One region of the Lysinibacillus sp. genome, then DNA from elsewhere that is predicted to be linked to it. Evidence: riboswitches for the same ligand, from Rfam matches in the RefSeq annotation. Region 1 holds a riboswitch; each other region holds the start of a gene.
What was found. A riboswitch is a leader RNA that binds a small molecule or an ion and turns the genes downstream of it on or off. The one in region 1 is predicted to bind thiamine pyrophosphate.

Region 1 (7,431 bases):
ACGACCCTCAAACCAAAAGTAACCATCTTGATCTTTATAAGCACGATCACCTGTAATATACCACTCTCCACGGAATTGTAAATTTGTTCGTTCCGGGTCATTTAAATATTTTTTAAACAGTGCGGGAGTGGTGCGATGAACAGCAATATCGCCAACTTCTCCAACAGTAACAGGGTTACCGAAATCGTCTATAATTTCAACCTTATTGCCAGGAGTTGGTTTTCCCATAGAACCAATTCTAGCTTCCATTCCAACCATTGTGCCAACAAGTAATGTGTTTTCCGTCTGACCGTAGCCATCTCGGACTTGCAAATCGAAAGTCTTCGAAAATACGTTAATGACCTCGCTATTCAAAGGCTCTCCTGCTGATACAGCTTGACGAAGTGCCGTTAAATCGAATTCATGTAAATGTTCTAGTGCTGCCATAAAACGATATTCTGTAGGTGTGCAACATAAAACATTTATTTTAAATTTTTCGAGTAACCTTAGATAGGTAGATGCATCAAATTTCCCCTTATATACAAATGCAGTAGCACCACTCCCTAATGTTGCTAGAAACGGACTCCAAATCCATTTTTGCCAACCTGGTGCTGCTGTCGCCCAAACAATATCATCTTCTTGCACACCTAACCAGTGTGGTGCTGTTGTTCGTAAATGTGCATAGCCCCAGCTATGAGTATGTACAGCTGCTTTTGGGTTTCCTGTTGTACCACTTGTATAAGCTAAGAATGCAGTATCTGTACTTTTTGTTGGAGAAGAACTTATGTAAGTTGTAGGTTGAATGCGCATTTTTTCTAAAAGTGGTTGCCAAGGTTCATGGGCCTTCCCTATAACAAATTGTTGCATTCCTTGTAAATTGTTCACCTGATCAAATTGATCAATATAAGGCTCGTAAGCAACAATTCCTTTAGCATTCGCATGCTTGATGCGATATTCAATGTCTTTAGTTCTTAGCATTTCTGAGCTCGGAATAATGGTTAATCCAGCTTTCAATGCTGCAATATATACAATATATGCTTCCACTGAACGAGGTACCATCACTAAAATCACATCACCTTTTGATAAACCTTGCATCGTGAATACGTGTGCAGCTTGATTTGCCCTTTCAAGTAAATATGCATATGTAATAAATTGTACATCCTTATTTTCCTCGTAAATAATTAATGCATTTTTTGTTGTATCTTGAGCATATTTTTCAATTTCATCTGTTATGTTATACCATTCTGGTGCAACTAAATCTTGTCTCTTCATGGCAAATGCCCCCTTTTGCTATGACACATTATAAAACTCTTTTTTCAGCATTTTCAATGGTTTGCGCTTAATTTTGGAAAAGTCATGACAACTATCATACTCTGCTATATGGCATCGGTCACATTTTGTCGATAGGTAAACTTGCTATTGAATACAATTGAAAAGTATGGTACATTTTGGTCAACTAAAAGCAAGATTGCAGGGGGACTCGTCAAGAGTTGAGAAGGTAAAACCTGACCCTTTGAACCTGTTAGTTAATACTGACGTAGGGAGCAATAAACATCTATTGATGAAAGGCTCTTTTTCGTGCATTTTTACACAAAAAGAGCCTTTTTTGCATGCTTACGTCCATCCATAAAGGAGGACTACGATGATATTTCAAACAATCCGTCAACAGCAACCACTGATTCATTGTATTACAAATTATGTGGTAGCAAATTTCCAAGCAAATGGTTTATTAGCAATAGGCGCTTCCCCGGTTATGGCCGATGATAGCCGTGAGGTAGAGGAAATGGTAGCACTCGCTCAAGCCTTGTTAATTAACATCGGTACACTCAATGATCGAACTAAAGAATCAATGTTGTTAGCAGGCAAAATGGCCAATAAACTTGGAATTCCAGTCATTTTAGATCCTGTCGGTGCTGGTGCCACTACTTATCGAAAAGAAACGGTACGATACTTGCTTGAGGAAGTACATTTTTCGGTCATTCGTTGTAATGTTGGGGAACTAGCAGCAATAGCCAATGTTGACTGGCAACAAAAAGGTGTCGATAGTGGGAATGGCTCCATTGCTTTAGAAGAAGAGGCGATTTTATTAGCCCAACATTATCAATGCATTGTTATCATAACAGGAGAACGAGATTTTATAACAGATGGTGTGGATAGCCAATGGATAAATGGCGGGAATATGCAAATGACCGAGGTAACAGGGACAGGCTGTTTACTTAGTGCTATTTGCGGTGCCGCCTATATTGCAGGCCATAATCCATACAGACAATTAGCGGACACATTAACTTACTATAAAAAAGCTGCGGTACTGGCGTCAGCGTTTACATCAGATATTGGTGATTTCCAAATAGCTTTACTAAATGCTCTTTATCGCCTATCGAAGGATGGTGAAGCTTCATGCATATTGTAACGACGATTGCAGGCTCAGATAGTGGTGGCGGTGCAGGCATACAGGCTGATTTAAAAACATTTCAGGAATTAGGGGTGTTTGGTACTTCAGTAATTACAGCTTTGACAGCACAAAATACAATGGGTGTGTCAGGAGTTTTCCCTATTGATCACTCCTTTGTTGAAAAACAATTTCAAGCTTTAATCGAAGATTTTTCAATTGCTGTAATTAAAACAGGGATGCTTTATTCCTCTGATATTATTAAAGCTATCGCACATATGATTCATAATCAAAACATCCCACTAATTGTTGATCCAGTAATGATTGCAAAGGGTGGAGAAAGCTTATTACTGCAAGAAGCTATTGAAGCAATGCGCTCTTCTCTACTACCACTTGCTACGATCGTTACCCCCAATATCCCTGAAGCAGAGGCTCTGACAGGGAGAAAAATACATGATGTTTCAGATATACGTGAAGTAGCTCAAGTTTTTTTTCAATTAGGTGTACATTGCGTCATTCTTAAAGGTGGCCATTTAGCAGATCCAAATTTTGCTATTGATTATGTATTTTTTCAAAACGGTAAATCTTTTTCTATGCAAACTCCACGTATCCAAACGTCCAATACCCATGGCACAGGTTGCACATTTTCAGCAGCAATCACTGCTTTTCTTGGTCAAGGTTTTGCGATGGATAAGGCAATTATCGAAGCTAAAAAATTTATTCAATTAGCAATTTTACATGATTTATCTATTGGTCATGGTTATGGACCAACAAATCATTTTGCTTATCAACTGCATAAGGATTCCTGTGAGGTGTTGATTTATGAAACGTGAGGATTTACAACTTTATTTTATTATGGGCACAAGCAATGTTAGTCATCAGAATCCCCTTCATGTACTAGAGAGAGCGTTGCAAGCTGGAATTACCATGTTTCAATTTCGAGAAAAAGGTTCCCATGCATTAACTGGATTTGCCTATGAACAATTTGCACGTCAATGTCAAAAACTATGTCAACAATATAACGTTCCTTTTATTGTCAATGATGATGTCGAACTTGCATTACGACTTGGTGCGGACGGTGTTCATATCGGACAAGATGATTTACATGTTAGCATAGCACGTAAAAAAATTGGTAATATGATTCTTGGTGTTTCTGTGCATTCCCAGGACGAACTAGAAACAGCCATTATCCATCAAGCAGATTATGTAGGTATTGGTCCGATTTTTGCAACAACTTCAAAACGGGATGCACAATCACCATGTGGTACAAATTTTTTGCAGCAAGCTCACAATTTCTATCCTGAATTACCAATTGTAGCGATTGGTGGAATTAACCCTACCAATGCATACGCCGTATTTCAAGCTGGGGCAGATGGTATTGCTGTTATTTCAGCTATCTGTGAAAGTATAGATATTAAGCATACAGTAAATACGTTAAGGTCTGTGACACGCATAAATGGTTGATTTTTAAACAAACTAAAACCAGTGCCTTTTTACGGTCACTGGTTTTAAGTTTATAAATGCTTAGTCAGCATTTATTGGTTGTTGTTTGGCATACCTTTTAATTGAGATTCTGCCATTTGTACAAGACGTTTAGTGATTTCACCACCAACGGAACCGTTGGCACGAGCTGAAGCTTCAGCTCCTAATTGAACACCAAATTCTTGTGCAATTTCGTATTTCATTTGATCAAGTGCTTGTTGTGCACCAGGCACTGCAAGCTGGTTTGAACTGCGGTTGTTGTTTGAAGCCATGTCTCTCACCTCCTTGTGAATATAGAATGTGCGATATTAGATTTTTAATACAAAAATTTTAGAGGTAAATTGTACCTCTAATGGCATAGATAAAATAACATAAAAAAGCCGTCTCAAAATTGACTTTGAAACGGCTGTAGATACCTTATAATAGATCTGCAAACTTATCTTGTTGCTGTTCTTCTTTTTTAGGGAAAATGTAGACCTCTCGATTTTTTACTGCTCGCTCGATGAGTTCATCAAAATCAGAGAAGCTTTCATAATGCTCTACCTTTTCAAGCTTTGGCTTTGTTTTTGGGCTGGCAGGTGTAAATATTGTACAGCAGTCTTCAAATGGCTGAATAGATGTTTCATATGTGCCAATTTTTTCTGCAATATCGATAATTTCTAATTTATCTGTTGAAATCAATGGTCGTAAAATAGGCGTATTCGTTACAGCATTGATAGCCGTCAAGCTTTCTAGCGTTTGACTTGCTACTTGTCCCAGACTTTCCCCTGTCACAATTGCAAGAGCTCCTATCTCTTCACGTACTTGATCAGCCACCTTTAACATCATACGACGTGTTGTTGTCATCGAAACATTAGAAGGTACTTTTTCTTTAATAAGTACTTGAATTTCAGTAAAAGGAATGACATGTAATCGAATACTAGCACCAAATTTCGTTAGTTCGTTTGCAAGTACCTTTACTTTCTCTAATGAGTTTTGACTTGTATATGGTGGACTAAAGAAGTGAATAGCTTCTAAACGTACGCCACGCTTCATCATTAAATAACCTGCGACAGGACTATCAATTCCACCAGATAGCATTAATAACGATTTTCCATTCGATCCTACAGGCATCCCACCCGCACCTTGAATGACCTGCGCCATCATATACGTTGCATCATGACGTACTTCTACGCGCAGCTCAATATCAGGCTGCTTTACTTTGACAGATAAATTTTGAAATTGTGGTAAAACATAGCCACCAATTTCACGTTGGATAGCATGCGATTCTAAAGGAAATGATTTATCAGTTCGTTTCACTTCTACCTTAAAAGTATGTTGCTCATCTTTAAATGTCTCCATTATTGTAATAGCAAGCTGCTTCATACTTTCCATATCTTTTTCACATGCAGCAACAGGGCTGAATGATTGAATACCAAAAATTTTAGGTAATCCAGTAATTAGCGTCTGCATTTGTTCTTCACTTTCAATAGCAATAAACATACGGTCACGTTCTGTACGAATATGAAGGTGTCCTAAATCCGCGAAAGCATGACGAATGTTCTCACGCAATCTACGGATAAAATCCATTTTATTACGACCTTTTGTTGAAAGCTCGCCATATCTAATTAGTATTTCTTTCCAAATCATTACATTATTTCTCCTTTAAGTTCCATTATTACTTCTGCTAATACTTGTTTCAATTGTTCTATATCTTCAACTGTGTTATGTGCTCCAAAACTAATACGAATGACACCCTTTTTATAATGCTCATCCAGGTGTAGAGCTTCTACCACATGACTTGTTTTCGTTTGCTTAGATGAACAAGCACTTGAGGTTGACACAATGATGCCACGTTTTTGCATGGCATTAATAATGACTTCCCCTTTTAAATCACGAACACTAAAAGATAAAATATGTGCAGCTCCCTGTGGAGTCGATAAAATATGCACCGCTTCGCCGTATCCTTCTAGCTGAGCACGAATTTCATTCTGCCATTGTCGGTATTTAGTAGCTCGATCTTTCATCGTCTCAACAGCTAATCGAGCCGCTTTTGCTAAAGCGACTGCTTGCGGAACAGCTACAGTTCCACTACGCAATCCAAATTCCTGACCTCCGCCAAGGGCATATGGCTGCCATTTTAATTTTTTACGGAACGCTAATACACCTGAGCCTTTAAAGCCGTGAATTTTATGTCCAGAGATGGAAATACAGTCTGGTCCTTCTTCTCCTTTGAAGGAAACCGCTAATTTTCCAAAGCTTTGAACTGCATCCACATGAAGGAATGCCCGACTCATTTCATGAATTATTTTAGCTGCTTCATAAATAGGTTGGACAGCACCCATTTCATTATTTACATGCATGATGCTAACTAGTATAGTATCTTTGCGAATTTTAGTACGTAGATCATCTAATGAAATGACACCATCTTGATTAACGTGAAGGTATTCAACATCATAACCCTCTTTTTCGAGTTGTTTAACTGTTTCCAAGACAGATGGATGTTCGATTTCAGTCGTTAAAATATGCTTTCCTATATGCGTATTACTATGTGCTATTCCAAAAATAGCTGCATTATTTGACTCTGTACCACCTGAAGTAAATAGCACATTTTTTGCCTCTGTTTGCAAAATATCTGCTACTTGCTCCCGCGCACGCATTAATAAATCATTTGATTCAACTCCCATGGCATGGATAGATGCTGGGTTGGCATAATACTGCTCATTCACAGTCATAAATGCCTGCATAACCTCTTTTAAAGGTTTTGTTGTAGCACTATTATCTAAATAAATTGTATTAACCATAATTTTTCACACACTTTCAAAACGTTGATTTAACGGTATTTATCATAACGCAATCTTTGGCGATTGACTACTAACTTTAACGATTCTTCCATTTTTAATTGGTACTTCACTCTTTTTTCAACATCGTGACAAAAGCTATGGGTGTGCAAAATTCCATATCTTTGACAAAACCGAATTTTTCATAAAGATGGATTGCTCGCTTATTAAATTCGGCAACAGTTAAACGAAGTGGGTGATGATGTTCTTGTTGGATGGTACTTAAAATAAACGCAAAAAATGCTGTACCATATCCTTGACCGGTTAGATTAGGATTCAAACCGATCCCTATATCTATACAATCTTCTATATATGCTTTAAACTCATGTCCTTTTGGAACTTGTGCCGCGGTACCAATACAATAGAAACCGATTATCTCCTCTAGCTCATTCACAATAGCATAGTACGGATTTTCAAGCATTTCTTGTAAGGATTCCTCAGTTAAGTCATTATTATAAAAATTGTATGGGGATTCATAATGCCAGTTTAAAATTTCAATTGCATACTTTTCATTCATTTCTTGTATTAACATTTTCAACCGTACCACACCTTTTCTCTATACTAAAAAGAAAGCTGTCTAAAAAGTAATCGCTATACTTTTTAGACAGCTCAAATGTTGAATTATTTTGACATAGTCTCTTCTGCTACCAATTCTTGAATACGTTTTAAAGCTCCTGGCTCCATTTCTTCCACAGCTGTTCCTGCATCTTCTAATGCTTTCGCATAACGGAATTGATGAAACGCCTCTTCCGCTTCTTTTAA
Region 2 (7,431 bases), on a different contig from region 1:
CGAAGCAATGTTAAGTGAAATGATTAAAAGAGGTATTGATCCAAAAACAATTAATATGCTAGAATATTCCGGTTTTGACTTAAAAGAGTTTTTACGTGGTTTTGGTGATGTAGCGACAAGTGTTAAAAAAAGTGTCGATACAATTCGTAATCACCCGCTAATGGTGAAAGATGTACCTGTTCATGGCCTCATTATCGATCCAAATACAGGTCATCTAGATTTAATTGAAGATGGTAATAAACAATAGTCATTACCTTTTGATTTACAACTAATAAGGTGCCTATCTTTCTCCATAACGAAAGATAGGCACCTCTCTAATTATTCATCCTCTAAACGTGCATATATAAAATGATCTACCCATTGACCATTTATATACAACAGCTTTCTTAACAGCCCTTCCTGTTGAAACCCTGCTTTCTCTAATACGCGCATAGAAGGTGCATTTTGAGTAGAAACATATGCCTCTACACGATGTAGGCCTATTTGATCGAACGCGAATCGTACCACCATATTTACGGCCTCTGTGACGATTCCCTTCCCTACATAAATTTCATCCATCGCATAGCCAACAAATGCACTTGAGTATGGTAAGCGTTTTACAGCATAAAGTGCAATATGTCCTATTAGATTGTTTGTACCATGCTCAAAAATACCAAAAGTATATTCTCGCTTTGACTCCATCAAATAGAGACTTTCTTGAATTTTTTTGTATTGAGCGTCAATTGTATAATATTCTGGTCTTTGTAGTGGCTCGTAAATAGACCAAAAGTATTTATTTCGGCTTACGAGACCCGTTAAACTTCGTGCATCTTTTTCTTGGAATGTGCGGATGTAGCATTTTTCTCCCTTTATCGTTACCACATTCCCACCCTTTTTTCTTAATAGATTCCAAATTTTAAGCACCATTTCTCCACACTAGCCTTCCAATAAATATCAGTACATTCATCATTCTGGTAACATCACTACTTTGAATTTAACATAGCTTAAAAATGGTTTTCATTCGCTACATTTCAAAGGTTGAACATTTACTTTATTTCATTGTATGTAAGAAAAGATGCTGCTACAACTAAAACAACTCATGTCCTATTTCATAGCAGCACAATTCATTATTTTGATTTGGTTCTTACTTCTCGTCCCCAATTTCTAAACTGGACGAATCAGCATCCTCTAGTTGGCCATTATCTAATACATTTGTTAAATGGAGACCACGTTTTAGAGCCTCTCGTTCAATATGTGCAATGGTTTCCTGCAGCACCTGTACACGGGCGTGCTTTTTATCATCACCAGCAACTAAGATCCATGGAGCATCCTTTTTATCAGTCTTTTCAAACATTTCATTTGCCGCTTCAATATACTGTGGTGTTTTTTCACGATTTCGCCAATCTTCGTCTGTTAGCTTCCAAGACTTATAAGGGTTTTGTTCCCGTTCTTTAAAGCGTTTTAATTGTTCTTCATCTGATACATGAAGCCAAAATTTAATGATTATGTAATCTCCTGCAGTTAAAATTTTCTCGAAGTTATTGATTTCTTCATACGCACGAGACCATTCATCCTTCGATGCGAATCCTTCGATACGTTCTACTAATACACGACCATACCAAGAACGATCAAAAATAGCGATTTGCCCATGCTGCGGTAACTTTCTCCAGAATCTTTGTAAATAGTTATAGCGCAATTCATGAGGCTGTGGAGCTGAAATAGGGTGTACAACATAACCTCGTGGATCGACACGTTCAATTAGTCGTTTAATAGCGCCACCTTTACCAGCGGCATCCATTCCTTCAAATACCAAAATTAAACCAATTTTGTTTTTTAATAAAAACTGTTGGGCATTTAACATTTCATATTGGAGTACTTTTAATTTCTTTTTATACATTTTTTTATCTAGTTCAATCGATAAGTCTAGATTTTTTAAATTTTGTGCCAATGAAACTTCACTCCTTTTATGTAGATAATCCCATTGTACTAAAGAAAAATATAGATGCCTATTGAGATGGTAAATTGTAGTGATTATTAGCAAAACAACACGATACATTGTTGGAAATTTCCGTTATAATAAAAAAAGTGACAGTACTATACTTATTTGTCTTTTCCCTATACAATCTAAACACGAAGGGAGAGGAAATCATGCCTCGGTTTATCTTGATGACAATCTCTTATCTTGTCTCATTCATCCTAACCTTTTTATCCTTTTTCATGAAAATAAACGGTCAATCTTCTCTAGAAATTTCTAATCGGTTTTCTGTAGTATTTGCACCAGTTGATATTAGTCATGCAATATGGATTGTCATTTATTTATTAATTGGCTATTGGTTATTGGTGAACATTAAAAAGACATCTATGAAACAGTCTGCTCTCTTTAGTTGCATAAATATTTTGCAAGCCTTAACGATATATGTATGGCATCATGAGTTATTTATTGTTTCTCTTGGCATCACCTTGCTTTTGGTCTTGTACTTATTTATGTTGTATAATACGTACTCTCTTCACGACAAAGCGTTGTCAGGTCGTATTCCTTTCTCCATTTATTTTGCATGGATGACATTTATCTTGATTACGAATAGTAGCTTTACGTTAACGGCTTATGGTTGGAACGGCTTTGGTCTTAGCACTCCTCTTTGGGCAGTAATTTTACTGACACTTGGTGGAGCTATTGCACTACATATCCGCTTTCATCACTTTGATACCATGTATCCGAGTGTTTTTATTTGGGCTTATTTAGGAATCGCTTTACATAATGGTTTTGATGAGCTTCTTGTAACAACTGCCGCCTTATTTTTATGTGGTGTTCTCTTTGTTGGTATTTTATTTATTAAAAAAAATCCTGCCCACCAAAAATAAATTGGTTAGCAGGATTTTAAATTATATCCTATTCTTCATCTAAGGAAGTTAAAATAATTGGTTTATCTTTAGTGACAATAACTGAATGTTCAATTTGAGCTACAAGCGATTTATCAGGTGTAACAAATGTCCAACCATCACCAGCTTCTACAATATGCTCTGCTTTTGCTGAGATAAATGGCTCAACAGCAAGCACCATTCCTTCTTTCATAATCGTAGAATCCCACGCATCATAATAATTTAAAATATGATTAGGCTCATCATGTAAAGATTGACCTAAGCCATGTCCTGTTAAATTCATAATAACAGTTAAACCATTAGCATTCGCCTCTCGTTCAACCGCTTTACCTATTTGATTTAATTTAGACCCAGCTTTAACCTTTGTCATTGCTCGATCAAAAGCACTTTTAGCAACTCGGCATAGTTTTTCTTTGTCCTCATAACCCTCACCAACAACAAATGAAATGCCAGTATCTGCAAAGTATCCATTTAAAGACCCAGAAACATCGATATTCACAATATCCCCTTCTTGAATAACACGTTTTCCTGGAATACCATGTGCCACTTCTTCATTGACACTAATACATGTATATCCTGGGAAATCATATTCCCCCTTAGGTCCAGAAATAGCACCAGCCTCTGCAAACATGCGGCCAGCAATTTCATCTAGCTCAAGTGTTGTAACACCTGGTTTTGTTGCTGCTTTCATGGCTTCACGAATTTCGGCACAAATGCGTCCAATTTTTTTAAAAGCTTCAATCTCTTCTTGCGTTTTTACAATCATTTATAACGTCCCTTTCATCTAATATCTATTCTTTAATATAACATAACTTTTTATGCGTATAACGATAAACGCTTTAAATATTGTATGCTTTCCTACAATGCAAAGTGCTAAAAGAGCTATTCATGACCAAAAGTCCCTTCACATGAGTGAAGGGACTTGCTTGTTGTTGAAAAAAGTTGATAATTTTGCTAATGATTCTGTGCGAAAGCGAATATCATCAAGTAGTATAGAACGAAAAGCTTTTATACCCTTTTACAATAAATCATTTGAGGAAACTTTTATTATGCTTTTCTTTGCATTAATTGTGGAGCGGCTGTGAATAAAAGCACCCCTACAATTGCCGTTAAAATGGTTGCTGGCAACATATATGTACCATTATAAATGATAGAATAGATCCATGCATTTTGATCACCCGCATACTCTGCAAAAAATACAGCTCCAGCAATTGTATGTGCTGTGTATCGTAAAAAGCCTGCAAAAACAGTACCTATGATAATGTAAAGTGCCATTTTCGTTTTGTTCATATTTTTTGCAGCATCCAACACAGGTCCACGTACAACAGCTGCTAATCCTACAACTGTAAAGGCAACACCATAATCCAATAATCCTTGAAGCCAGTGCACAATATAAGCACCAAACATGGTTTGCATAACACCCACAAGTAATCCCGTTGTTAGCCCAGCAACTAAGCCCCAACGAAATGCAATTAACATAATAGGCACCATGACAAGACTAACAGAGCCACCTTGTGCCCATACTTTAAAGGATACTTGATCGAGCACAAGGCCAATCGCTGCAAATATCGCAATCTCCACAAGCATTAATAGTCTTTTTTTGTCCATACATATTCTCTCCTTTGTTCCGATGTAGGATACAAGAGCAGGAATAGAAATGCAGACATCTTTTTTATTCCTAAAGAATGAAAAAACGATGCCAGGACAGAGCCTGACATCGTACAAGTGTCGGTTTCTATCCACATCCCTACGCAAGTGTTAACTTACAGGTTCAAAGAGTCAAGGCATTACGTGCCCAGTCTCAGCTGACATCATCAGCTCCCCTTGTGGTCGTTACATCTGAATTTATTTGAACAATCCCATTGTACGCAAAGGATTGGATGATTACAACCTCTTCCATACATTATTTTTTTGAAACTTTGCCGTTTTTCATGCGTAAATATTAAAAAAGGAGGTACAACTATGGAGAACCAAAAAATTTTATCTGCCTTTAGTTATCTTAGTATTTTCTTCGCCCCTTTTATCGTCCCATTAATTGTTTACTTTGTAACGAAAGATAGTGATGTAAAAAGACATTCAATTCGTGCACTTGTCTCTCATTTAATTCCTTTTGTTTTTGGCATCCTATTTTTTATTGTCTTTGTTTTTTCTACATTAAGATTAGATCCAACGTCAAGTAATAATACTGTGATGGTTGTTTGGTTAGTTTCATTTGCCGTTTATGCCATTGTCTCACTTGGTATTGTCATATGGAATATTATTCAGGCTGTTCGAGTAATACGTTAATGTTTCAATTTTAAGCGAAACAGGTAGTAATAATTGTAAAAGGAGCTGTTTTTTAATGAAAGTATCAAACGTTGTGAAAACTGCTGTAAAATTGGCACCTATTGTTATTCCTATCGTCAAAAAAGTAATGGCTGCAAAAAAAGGAACAACTCCTACAGCCACTTCTCGAAAAAAATAAAACAAAGGCGTATTCCCTATTTCGGAAATACGCCTTTCACTTATTTCACTTCAAAGTATGTCTGACTATGGCCATTTAATGTCTTTTCTACATGTAAAACCGCTGGCATTGCAGATTTTAATTCAGGCACATGAGAGATTACGCCAATCATGCGACCAGAATCCTGTAAATCAATTAATGTATCGATTGCTTTATTTAATGATTCCTCATCAAGCGAACCAAAGCCCTCATCAATAAACATCGTTTCAATATGAATATTACCTTGGAAGCTTTGAATTACATCTGCCATTCCTAAGGCAAGGCTTAATGAGGCATTAAATTTTTCGCCTCCCGATAATGTTTTGACATCTCGTAGTTGATCGGTATAGGCATCGTAGACATCAAGACCTAGTCCGCTTTGTTTCGCATGCTTTTCCAATCTATCTGAACGTCTGAGCTCAAATTGACCATTTGATAAATGATAAAGGCGAATATTGGCAGCTTCAGTAATTTGGTCTAAGTAATTAATTTGAATATAGCGCTCAAAAGATAGCTTTTTCGAATTTTGGCCGTTTAATAATCCATAGAGCTCCTTTACTCTTCCCGCTTCTTGCTCAAGTAAATGAAGCTCCCTCGCTATTTCTTCTACTCTTTCAATAAAACCTTGGCAAGCTTGAGCAAAACCTCTCAACTGTTGTAAACGTTTAAATGCTTCCTCATAAGATATACGAAGTTGTTCTACTTTGGCTTCCATGGACACTAAATCTTGTTGCTCTTTTCCTTGAAGATACATAGCCCCTTCAGTAATTTGGATTTGCAATGTGTGTACCTGTAAAGCATAGTCACTACAAGCTTTTCGAAGGGTCTCTATTTGCAATAAACTCCGTTTGGCAGCTGTATATTCCTCGTAGCTGTCAAAGCCTATCTCCTGCATGCTTGCTGAGAATTGCTGACGTTTTTCATTCATTTTGAGTTGTAATTCTTCAAAAGTTTGTTTGGCTATTTCCATCGTCAATTTTGCATTACTTGTTGCTTCCTTCGCGCTATGCAATTCGTCTTGACTCTCTTGCCATCTTTTTTGCAAATCCATTTTTTGTTTACTGATATCTGTAAGCTGTTGCTGTAATTGCTGCAAGGTTGGTAAATGGTTTGGCATATGTTTAAGCTGTTCTTCAAGAACTGCTTGCAGTCTTGTCATTTCTTTCAACTGCTCAGCTAAATATTGCTCTAAGTTCATCTGTTTAGTTCGTAGCTGCTCTATTCTCTCACGTTGCTGCTTAAGTTTTAATCGCATATCTGCTAATTGATGATGAACAATTTTTAATGTCGCAATCTCTTGCTCTATGTTGTTTAATGTAGAGATGAGCTGTGCATGGTCTTGCTGTGTAATGTGCTGCTCTTCTAGTTGCTGACAGGTTTCTTGATAAAGCTGTTGCGCAGATGACAAGAGCGCTTCTTTTTCTAGGTACTTACGCTCATCTAAAGAAGCCTTAGCCCTTAACACTTCGACTTCAGAGAGCTCTATCATTTCCTGTTGCTCATTATGTGTTTGCTGGTGTGTCAAACTGCCACATACAGGGCAAGGTTCCCCGTCCTTCAACTGTTCAGCCAGAATACTAGCCTGACTTGTCAACCAACGCTGCTCTAATAATTGTAGAGCCTTTTTACTCTCCTGATAGTGAATGTCAGAAGTGGCTACGTCCTGCTTAGCTAACTCTACAGCCCCTTTGTATTTGTCTACTTGTTTTATTAATGCTACCTGCTCACGAAGTTTCGGTAACTGCTCTAAGTAGCTTTCATATGGCTCAACCTGTTTTTCATATTGTTCCATCGTTTGAGAAAATTGCTGTAACTGCCCTTGTTCTTTCTCCAATAACATAAGATTATCAGCTACTGCCTGTTTTGCTGTTTCGACATATTGTTCTGCTATTTGCAGCTGCTGCACATTGTTTTCATAGGCTTCAAATTTAGGCAATAAAGTCTGTAATTGCAATTCCTGCTGCAACATCTGTTGACGTTCAGGCTCTTTCGCCTCTTCAATCTGATACTTTTCTTGTGCCCGTTGTAGCTGCTCTTTTGTTTGTTGAAGTTTAAATTGAGCCTGTTGAAATGTTTGTTCTTTTAAGTTC
Region 3 (7,431 bases), on a different contig from region 1:
TTTCTTTGGTCTATAACTGCCATATTTTTATTGGCCTACATGATGTTACCAATTCTGACATCATACACGGAAATTCTACACCAAAAGGCATTTGGGGAAATTACTTGGGTGTGGATCTATTCTGCAGGGCTATTCATCATGACATGGGGGTTATGTCATTTATATGTAGCGAAAGCAAACAGTTTTGATAAAGAAGCAAAAGCGATCATCGCTGAATATGAAAACGGAGGTGGCCGCCTATGAGTAATGGAATGAGCTTTACAGCCATATTCTTCTTCGTAGCCATTGTTGGTTTAACTTTAGTTATTACATGGTGGGCTTCTAAACGTACATCTTCAGCAAGTGATTTCTACACTGCTGGTGGTGGCTTAACAGGCTGGCAAAATGGACTAGCTATCGCTGGTGACTATCTATCAGCAGCCTCTTTCCTAGGTATCGCTGGTGCAGTAGCATTATTTGGATTTGACGGATTCTTCTTCTCTATTGGTTATTTAGTAGCTTACTTAGTGGTGTTATACATCGTAGCTGAGCCATTACGTAACTTAGGGAAATTTACATTAGCTGACATGATTACAGCGCGGTTCAATAACGCAAAAGTACGTGGAACAGCTGCTTTAAGCACTATTACAATTGTTTTATTCTACATGATTGCACAACTAGTTGGTGCAGGAGCACTTATTCAATTACTTTTAGGAATCGACTATTGGATCGCCGTATTAATCGTTGGTTTCATGATGACAACTTACGTACTATTCGGTGGTATGACTGCAACATCTTGGGTACAAATCATTAAAGCTTGTCTTTTAATGTTAGGTACAGTAATTATCTCGTTCTTAGTATTAAAAGAGTTCGGCTTCAGTATATCTACAATGTTCAAAGAAATGACAACAGCTACTGATAGTGGTGCTGCTTATTTAAACCCAGGTCTAAAATATACGGATGGACTTGATACTATCTCAATGCTTATTGCGTTAGTATTAGGGACTGCGGGGCTACCACATATCTTAATGCGTTTCTTCACAGTAAAAGACGCACAAACAGCTCGTTCTTCGGTTATTTGGGCAACTTGGATTGTAGGTATCTTCTATGTTCTAACTATTTTCTTAGGTTTCGGTGCAGCAGCATTCGTTGGGAAAGAAGACATTATCGCGGCAAACGCAGCTGGTAACATGGCTGCCCCACTTCTTGCAGAAGCACTTGGTGGCGACATTCTATTCTCATTTGTTTGTGCGGTAGCATTCGCAACAATTCTTGCAGTAGTAGCAGGTCTTGTACTGTCAGGTGCATCTGCCCTATCACATGATATTTATGGACAAATTATTAAAAAGGGTAAAATTACAGAAAAAGAGCAAGTTCTTGCAGCTCGTATTGGTTCGATTACAATTGCTGTTATTTCTATCCTATTAGCGCTTGGTGCACAAACATTAAACGTTGCATTCTTAGTATCTCTAGCATTCTGTATTGCAGGATCTGCTAACCTTCCAGTTATCATTTACACAATTTATTGGAAACGCTTTAATACAGCTGGTGCTGTAACAGCGATGTTAACAGGTTTAATTTCAGCATTAGTATTAGTAGCTATTTCACCAAACGTGTGGAATCCAGTTGAAGGTAAGGCCATTTTCGTTGGTGAACCATTAATCATGTTAACGAATCCTGCTTTAATTTCTGTACCACTTGGTTTCCTTGGTGGCTTTATTGGCACATTACTATCTAAAGAAAGTGATGAGTCGAAATATCGTGAAGTAGACGTGAAAGCTAACACAGGTATTTCTGTACAGGACGTATCTCACTAATACCATGAGAACCTCGTAAGTATCTTGCTTACGAGGTTTTACTTTTTCTCCCCTATTCGCTACTATAATGTTAGAAAGGATTGGAGGGTAAATGTATGTCACAATCTAAAGCTAAAAAGCAACGAATGCATGTTAAACGGACAGTAGGCAAGGATGTTGAAAAAAATCGACAATCGATCTCCTTTAGTACACATGAACGTGTAACAAAAACAAAGAATGAAAAATTAGAGCATGATTACTCAAAACATAAAAAGCAGTATAAGGACGACTAATTCGTACCCTATACTGCTTTTTTCTTAACTTTAATGCAGAAGAACTATTAAAGCTGATAGAAGTTCTTAGTATTTTCACTAATGATTTTAGCCGCTTCCTGTGTTGACAGCCCCTTAATATGCGCGATCACCTCAATCGTCGAATGCATCATCCACGGAGATGTTCGCTTATTCGTAAATGGACCTTCAAACGGCCAAGGACCGTCTGTTTCGACCATCATGAGTTCAATAGGGTACGTTTCAATCAACTGTTGAATTTCTTTTTCATACAAACAATCAGGGGTGATGGAAATAAAATAACCATGCTGAATCATGCGTTTCACTACAGTTTCATCCCCTTTAAACCAATGAAAATGAGCTTGATGAAACTGATGCTTTTCAAGCAAATCACATACGATGGCAGCGTCCTCATAGACAGCATGTAAGATAATCGGCTTGTTAAGTTCCTTTGCCAAAACAATAAAACGCTCTAATAGCACCACGTAAGGACGGTCATCAATAGCATGTTCTTGCCTTAAATAATAAGGAAGGCCAACCTCTCCAACAGCGACCATTTCATCTGCATGACAACGAATCCAATCAAATAGTGCATCCTCTTCACATTGACTTGGTAAAGACTGTTCAGGATGAAAGCCAAAAGCTACCTTAACTTGAGGATAGCTGTTTGATAAATGCAATGTCCTTTGGCATGATGTCAAATGCATGCTAACCGCAATGACAAAATCGGCATCTTCTAGCAAAGTTGGAATCTCCTCATCTTTATACTGATCTAAATGAATATGAGCATCAATCAGCATGCATATCACCCTTTTCTTCTTGTAAATACATAAATAATTGTTGCTTTAAGGCTGTAAATGCAGCAGAATGACGAATTTCCTCTCGGCGAGGTCTAGCAAACGGTACGATCATTTCCTTTTTAACCGTTGCAGGCCTTTTCGTTAAGACTAATATTCGATCTGCCAAAAAGAGAGCCTCTTCTATACTATGCGTAACAAATAGAATAGATTTCCGGTACTCTTCCCAGATAGATAAAAGCCATGCCTGCATTTCCAATCTCGTAAATTCGTCTAGCGCCGAAAAGGGTTCATCTAAGCATAAAATGGGCTTATCACTAACTAAGGCACGTATGAAGGAGACTCGCTGTTGCATGCCGCCTGACAGTTCATTTGGATAGGCATCGATAAAGGACCCAAGACCAACCTTTTCTAGCCATTCCTTGGCACGTTCGACGTTTGGTTTACGCTGTAATTCCTCCACGATGGTAACGTTCTCTAAGATGGTACGCCAAGGCAATAGACAAGGCTGCTGGGGCATATAGCCAATCGTCCCTCTCTTTTGCTGTAAATCCTCTCCATTTAATAAAATGGCCCCATGATCGATTGAAGAGACACCACCTATTAATTGAAACAACGTACTTTTACCACTTCCTGAAGGACCCACAATAGCTACAAACTCGCCATCCTTAACCTCAAAGGACAGATCTTCAAGGACTTGCAGGGCATCAAAGGATTTACTGATGTTTTGAATGCTGAGCATGGTTGCCTCTCCCCTTCACCATGATTTTTTCTATAAATCGTATACTGCTAAACAACAGTAAGCTTAACAAAACAATGGCAAAAATCGCGACAAATACACGATCCGTGCGAAAGGAGGATTGAGCTAAGGTCATATATACGCCAATACCCTTTTTCGCACCAAGCCACTCTGCAATGACAGCACCCATGACACTGTATGTAGCAGCGATTTTAACGCCTGAAAATATAGCAGGATATGCATGCGGCCATTCCAATTTCCAAAAAGTTTGCGAAGTTGTCGCACCAATCATCGCAAAATAGTGCTTTAATTCAGGTGAAGTTTGACGAAATCCGTCCATGGCCGCAATGACTATCGGGAAAAAGCACACAAGGCAAATAATAATGAGCTTTGGTAATAAGCCAAAGCCAAACCATATTATGAGCAGCGGTGCTAAGACAAGTATTGGGATATTTTGCGACATGATCAAAATCGGATAAAACAACTCCCGAATAAACAAAAATCGATGCAACACAATAGCTACCGTTAATCCACAACCAATACCAATAGCAAGACCTAATATGGCCAATTGCACCGTAGCCAAAGCATGTGGTAAAAAGGTTGGATACGATTGAAAGCCTTCCATCAGAATACGACTTGGTGCAGGTAGAAGCCAATGGGGAACTTCAGCCACATGCACGACTAGTTCCCAGATGAATAAGAGGAAGGCGATAAAGATGATCGTCCTTCCCTTTTGAAACGCTTGTTTCATTACTGATATTTCTCCGTTAATGTATCCATGGTAATACCAGTTGGCTGATAGAGTATTTTCACTTGTGTAATCACATTAATAGCACCAAGCTCTATCATCTTGTCATTCATTTTCTCAATAAGTTGAAGCAATGTTGACAGCTCACCTTCCATCGTCGTTTCTAGCGGATGTACTTCATATTTCACACCAGATGCATCAATCACAGCAATGGCTGCATCCACATAAGGAATGACATCCTCATATTTCTCTGTTTTCGGGATAATTTGGACACTGATTAATGAATTTGCCATTTATTTGGCCTCCTTTTTAGGTAAGAAATCATTCGTAAAGGCTTGCTTTGCATCAAACTCGCCCTCTAATACCTTGTTGCTAGACATCCAATTAGCATAGTTTTCCCATACAGAAAGCTTTTGCTCTCCCCATTGCTTCGCATCGTCCTGATATTTATCAGCTAACCATTCTTGACTTTTATGCACTAATTCTTTATCTAAGTCAGGTGCCGCTTCTAGTAAAATATCTGCAGCCTCACTCGGATGCTCGATTGCGTATTCATAACCTTTAGAAGCAGCTGCAACAAAGGCTTTTACAACATCAGGATTGTCCTTTATCATTTTTTCATTAGTAGCCAAAACAGGCGTATAATAATCCAACTGATCACTATAATCCGTTAAATACAACATATTAATCTTTTCCCCACGAAGCTCTGCCTCAATACCTGTCCATGCATAATAAATCCACGCAAAATCAATATCTTTTTCCATCATCGTGAAGAAATCTAAATCACCTGCATTGACAATATCTAATTGATTAATATCGGCATTTTCTGTTTGCATTAACGATTGGAGTACCGCTTGCTCTAGTGGGGCTCCCCAACCGCCATAAGTTTTACCTTCGAAATCCTTTGGTGAGGTAATCCCTTTAGAAGCAATCGAAGCAAAGCCCGATGTATTATGCTGAATGATGGCGGCAATCGAAACAAGTGGTACATCCTGGACACGTGCCTGTGTGATGCCTTCCTGATAGCTTACCCCAAATTCTGCCTTACCAGAAGCTACAAGCTGATCTGCTCCCGCTTCCCCTGGCATCATAATATCAACATCTAAGCCTTGTTCCTCAAAATAACCAAGCTTTTTCGCGACATACAGCCCTGTATGATTTGTATTCGGAGTCCAATCCAGTACTACTGACACCTTTTTTAGCTTATCAGTTGCCTGCTTGTCCTCCTTGTCACTACAGCCCACTAATGTTACAAGTGCAGCCAATAGAATAAATAACCATTTTTTCATGCTAGGTCCTCCCAGTTTGTAATATGAAAGTGTTCATAAAGGAATGCGTGTCACCAGAAAGAAAGCGTAAATACGATGGGCAAGAGGTGTTTGAAAATATAAAAAAACGCCTAGGATTCCTCCCAGACGTAAATTGCAATCAATCTTCAAAACTTTGCTTTTTTGAATAGATGTTCCCTACGCTGGTACGAGCCAAATCAGGTTCAAAGGGTCAGCGTCTATCGGACACAATCTCAGCTAGCAACTACTAGCCCCCCTACATTCTTTCGCTATGAACTTTTCGTTGATTATTATACCCATAGTTACTCTTAAAAGACAAGGTACTAATTTGGTTTAACCGTTTTACACCAAAAAAAGCCCAGCTCACAAAAGAGACTGGGCGTTAAAAAAGCTTGGTTATTGTTCCTTTTGGGTCGTTAGAACATGGGAAATAGCCCCATCTGTTGCGATATCCACTTTAAACGATCCATTGGAATGGCGATCAGCACGAGTCAATGCTTGGACATCTAACACCTCTTGCACACCTTTTTCTGTTTCAATAACAATTTGCTCCTCATCTGTTGCTTGAATAACGGCCACAATGCGGTGCGGATTTGCTTTTAATTCTGTTAATACTTTTAGACCACGTTTTGCACGACTGGCTACTTCAACCTCTGCGACATTCATTTTCTTAACAGCCCCACGCTGTGTCACAATGACAACATATTGCGTTTGATCAGGTTGTAGCACATTCACACCGACTAAGGCTTCCCCATCTTTTAGCGTAATGCCCTTTACTCCGCCTGTTTTTACACCTGTTACTGGTAATTCCTCCATTGGGAAACGAATTGAATAAGCCGTATCTGTTGTTAACATCAATTCCACGTCATCCGTCACAAACGCTGCATAGATCATGGCATCGCCAGCCTTCACATTCATCGTTTTAATTGGTTTTGAATAACGTGTCACCGCGTAATCGGCAAGTGGAGAGCGTTTAATTTGACCATCCTTTGTCGCAGTGAAGATGTACGTATTTGGTTGATCAAATGTTTCAAAGCCATATACAGCGATAATTGACTCATCTTCACCCGTTGGCACGATACTTGAAATATGCTGACCAAGATCCTTCCAGCGAATATCTGGCAGCTCATGAACAGGCTGATAAATATAATTGCCTCGATTTGTAAATAGGAGTAAATGGTGCTGTGTATTTAAGGTTGCTTCATACAATAAGTAATCCGAATCCTTCATCGCAAAATCCTGACCATTTGAGGCGGCATGTGAACGTGTCGAAGTACGTTTAATATAGCCATCCTTCGTTACGGTTACGACAACCTCTTCACTTGGTACAAGAACATCTAAGGTAATTTTAATCTCTTCAATTTCTTGCTCAATTCTTGAGCGACGAGGCTCTGTAAAGCGTTTCTTAATATCAAGCAATTCTTGTTTAATGACACGTACAAGCTTTGCCTCACTTTGTAAAATCCCCTCTAGCTTAGCAATCAACCTATTTAGCTCGTCCTGTTCTTGTCGAAGCTCTGTAATGTCTGTATTGGTTAAACGGTATAATTGCAAGCTGACAATCGCCTCTGCCTGTACCTCTGTAAAATCAAACTTCGCCTGTAAATTAAGCTTGGCATCCTTTTTATCATTAGAAGAACGGATTGTTGCAATCACTTCATCTAAAATGGAAAGGGCTTTAATTAACCCATCCACGATATGGGAACGATCCTTCGCCTTTTGTAAATCGTAAATGGAACGGTTCGTGACTACTTCTTTTTGATGGGCAATATAGGCATCCAATAATAATGGTA

Region 2: linked by a shared signal. The riboswitch ahead of thiT (energy-coupled thiamine transporter ThiT) and the one ahead of thiM (hydroxyethylthiazole kinase) in region 1 are both predicted to bind thiamine pyrophosphate.
Region 3: linked by a shared signal. The riboswitch ahead of RT445_RS09910 (ABC transporter substrate-binding protein) and the one ahead of thiM (hydroxyethylthiazole kinase) in region 1 are both predicted to bind thiamine pyrophosphate.

The regions. Positions count from the first base shown of each region.
Region 1 is NZ_DAMDAY010000004.1:35,725-43,155, reverse strand. It holds partial or broken gene mbcS (acyl-CoA synthetase MbcS) at 1-1,251, opposite strand, end outside; TPP riboswitch at 1,442-1,540, shown strand; gene thiM (hydroxyethylthiazole kinase) at 1,622-2,389, shown strand; gene thiD (bifunctional hydroxymethylpyrimidine kinase/phosphomethylpyrimidine kinase) at 2,377-3,201, shown strand; gene thiE (thiamine phosphate synthase) at 3,191-3,832, shown strand; gene RT445_RS01905 (alpha/beta-type small acid-soluble spore protein) at 3,904-4,122, opposite strand; gene thiI (tRNA uracil 4-sulfurtransferase ThiI) at 4,268-5,479, opposite strand; gene RT445_RS01895 (cysteine desulfurase family protein) at 5,479-6,633, opposite strand; gene RT445_RS01890 (GNAT family N-acetyltransferase) at 6,740-7,201, opposite strand; gene ezrA (septation ring formation regulator EzrA) at 7,291-7,431, opposite strand, start outside.
Region 2 is NZ_DAMDAY010000014.1:15,593-23,023, reverse strand. It holds gene RT445_RS05470 (beta-class carbonic anhydrase) at 1-247, shown strand, start outside; gene RT445_RS05465 (GNAT family N-acetyltransferase) at 319-906, opposite strand; gene RT445_RS05460 (polyphosphate kinase 2 family protein) at 1,124-1,927, opposite strand; gene RT445_RS05455 (hypothetical protein) at 2,128-2,841, shown strand; gene map (type I methionyl aminopeptidase) at 2,870-3,625, opposite strand; gene thiT (energy-coupled thiamine transporter ThiT) at 3,907-4,467, opposite strand; TPP riboswitch at 4,587-4,694, opposite strand; gene RT445_RS05440 (magnetosome magnetite crystal formation protein family) at 4,822-5,145, shown strand; gene RT445_RS05435 (hypothetical protein) at 5,201-5,323, shown strand; gene RT445_RS05430 (SbcC/MukB-like Walker B domain-containing protein) at 5,364-7,431, opposite strand, start outside.
Region 3 is NZ_DAMDAY010000036.1:6,203-13,633, forward strand. It holds gene RT445_RS09875 (DUF485 domain-containing protein) at 1-243, shown strand, start outside; gene RT445_RS09880 (solute symporter family protein) at 252-1,796, shown strand; gene RT445_RS09885 (hypothetical protein) at 1,892-2,068, shown strand; gene RT445_RS09890 (TatD family hydrolase) at 2,116-2,865, opposite strand; gene RT445_RS09895 (ABC transporter ATP-binding protein) at 2,855-3,604, opposite strand; gene RT445_RS09900 (ABC transporter permease) at 3,579-4,352, opposite strand; gene RT445_RS09905 (thiamine-binding protein) at 4,352-4,642, opposite strand; gene RT445_RS09910 (ABC transporter substrate-binding protein) at 4,643-5,638, opposite strand; TPP riboswitch at 5,796-5,906, opposite strand; partial or broken gene RT445_RS09915 (DNA gyrase/topoisomerase IV subunit A) at 6,035-7,431, opposite strand, start outside.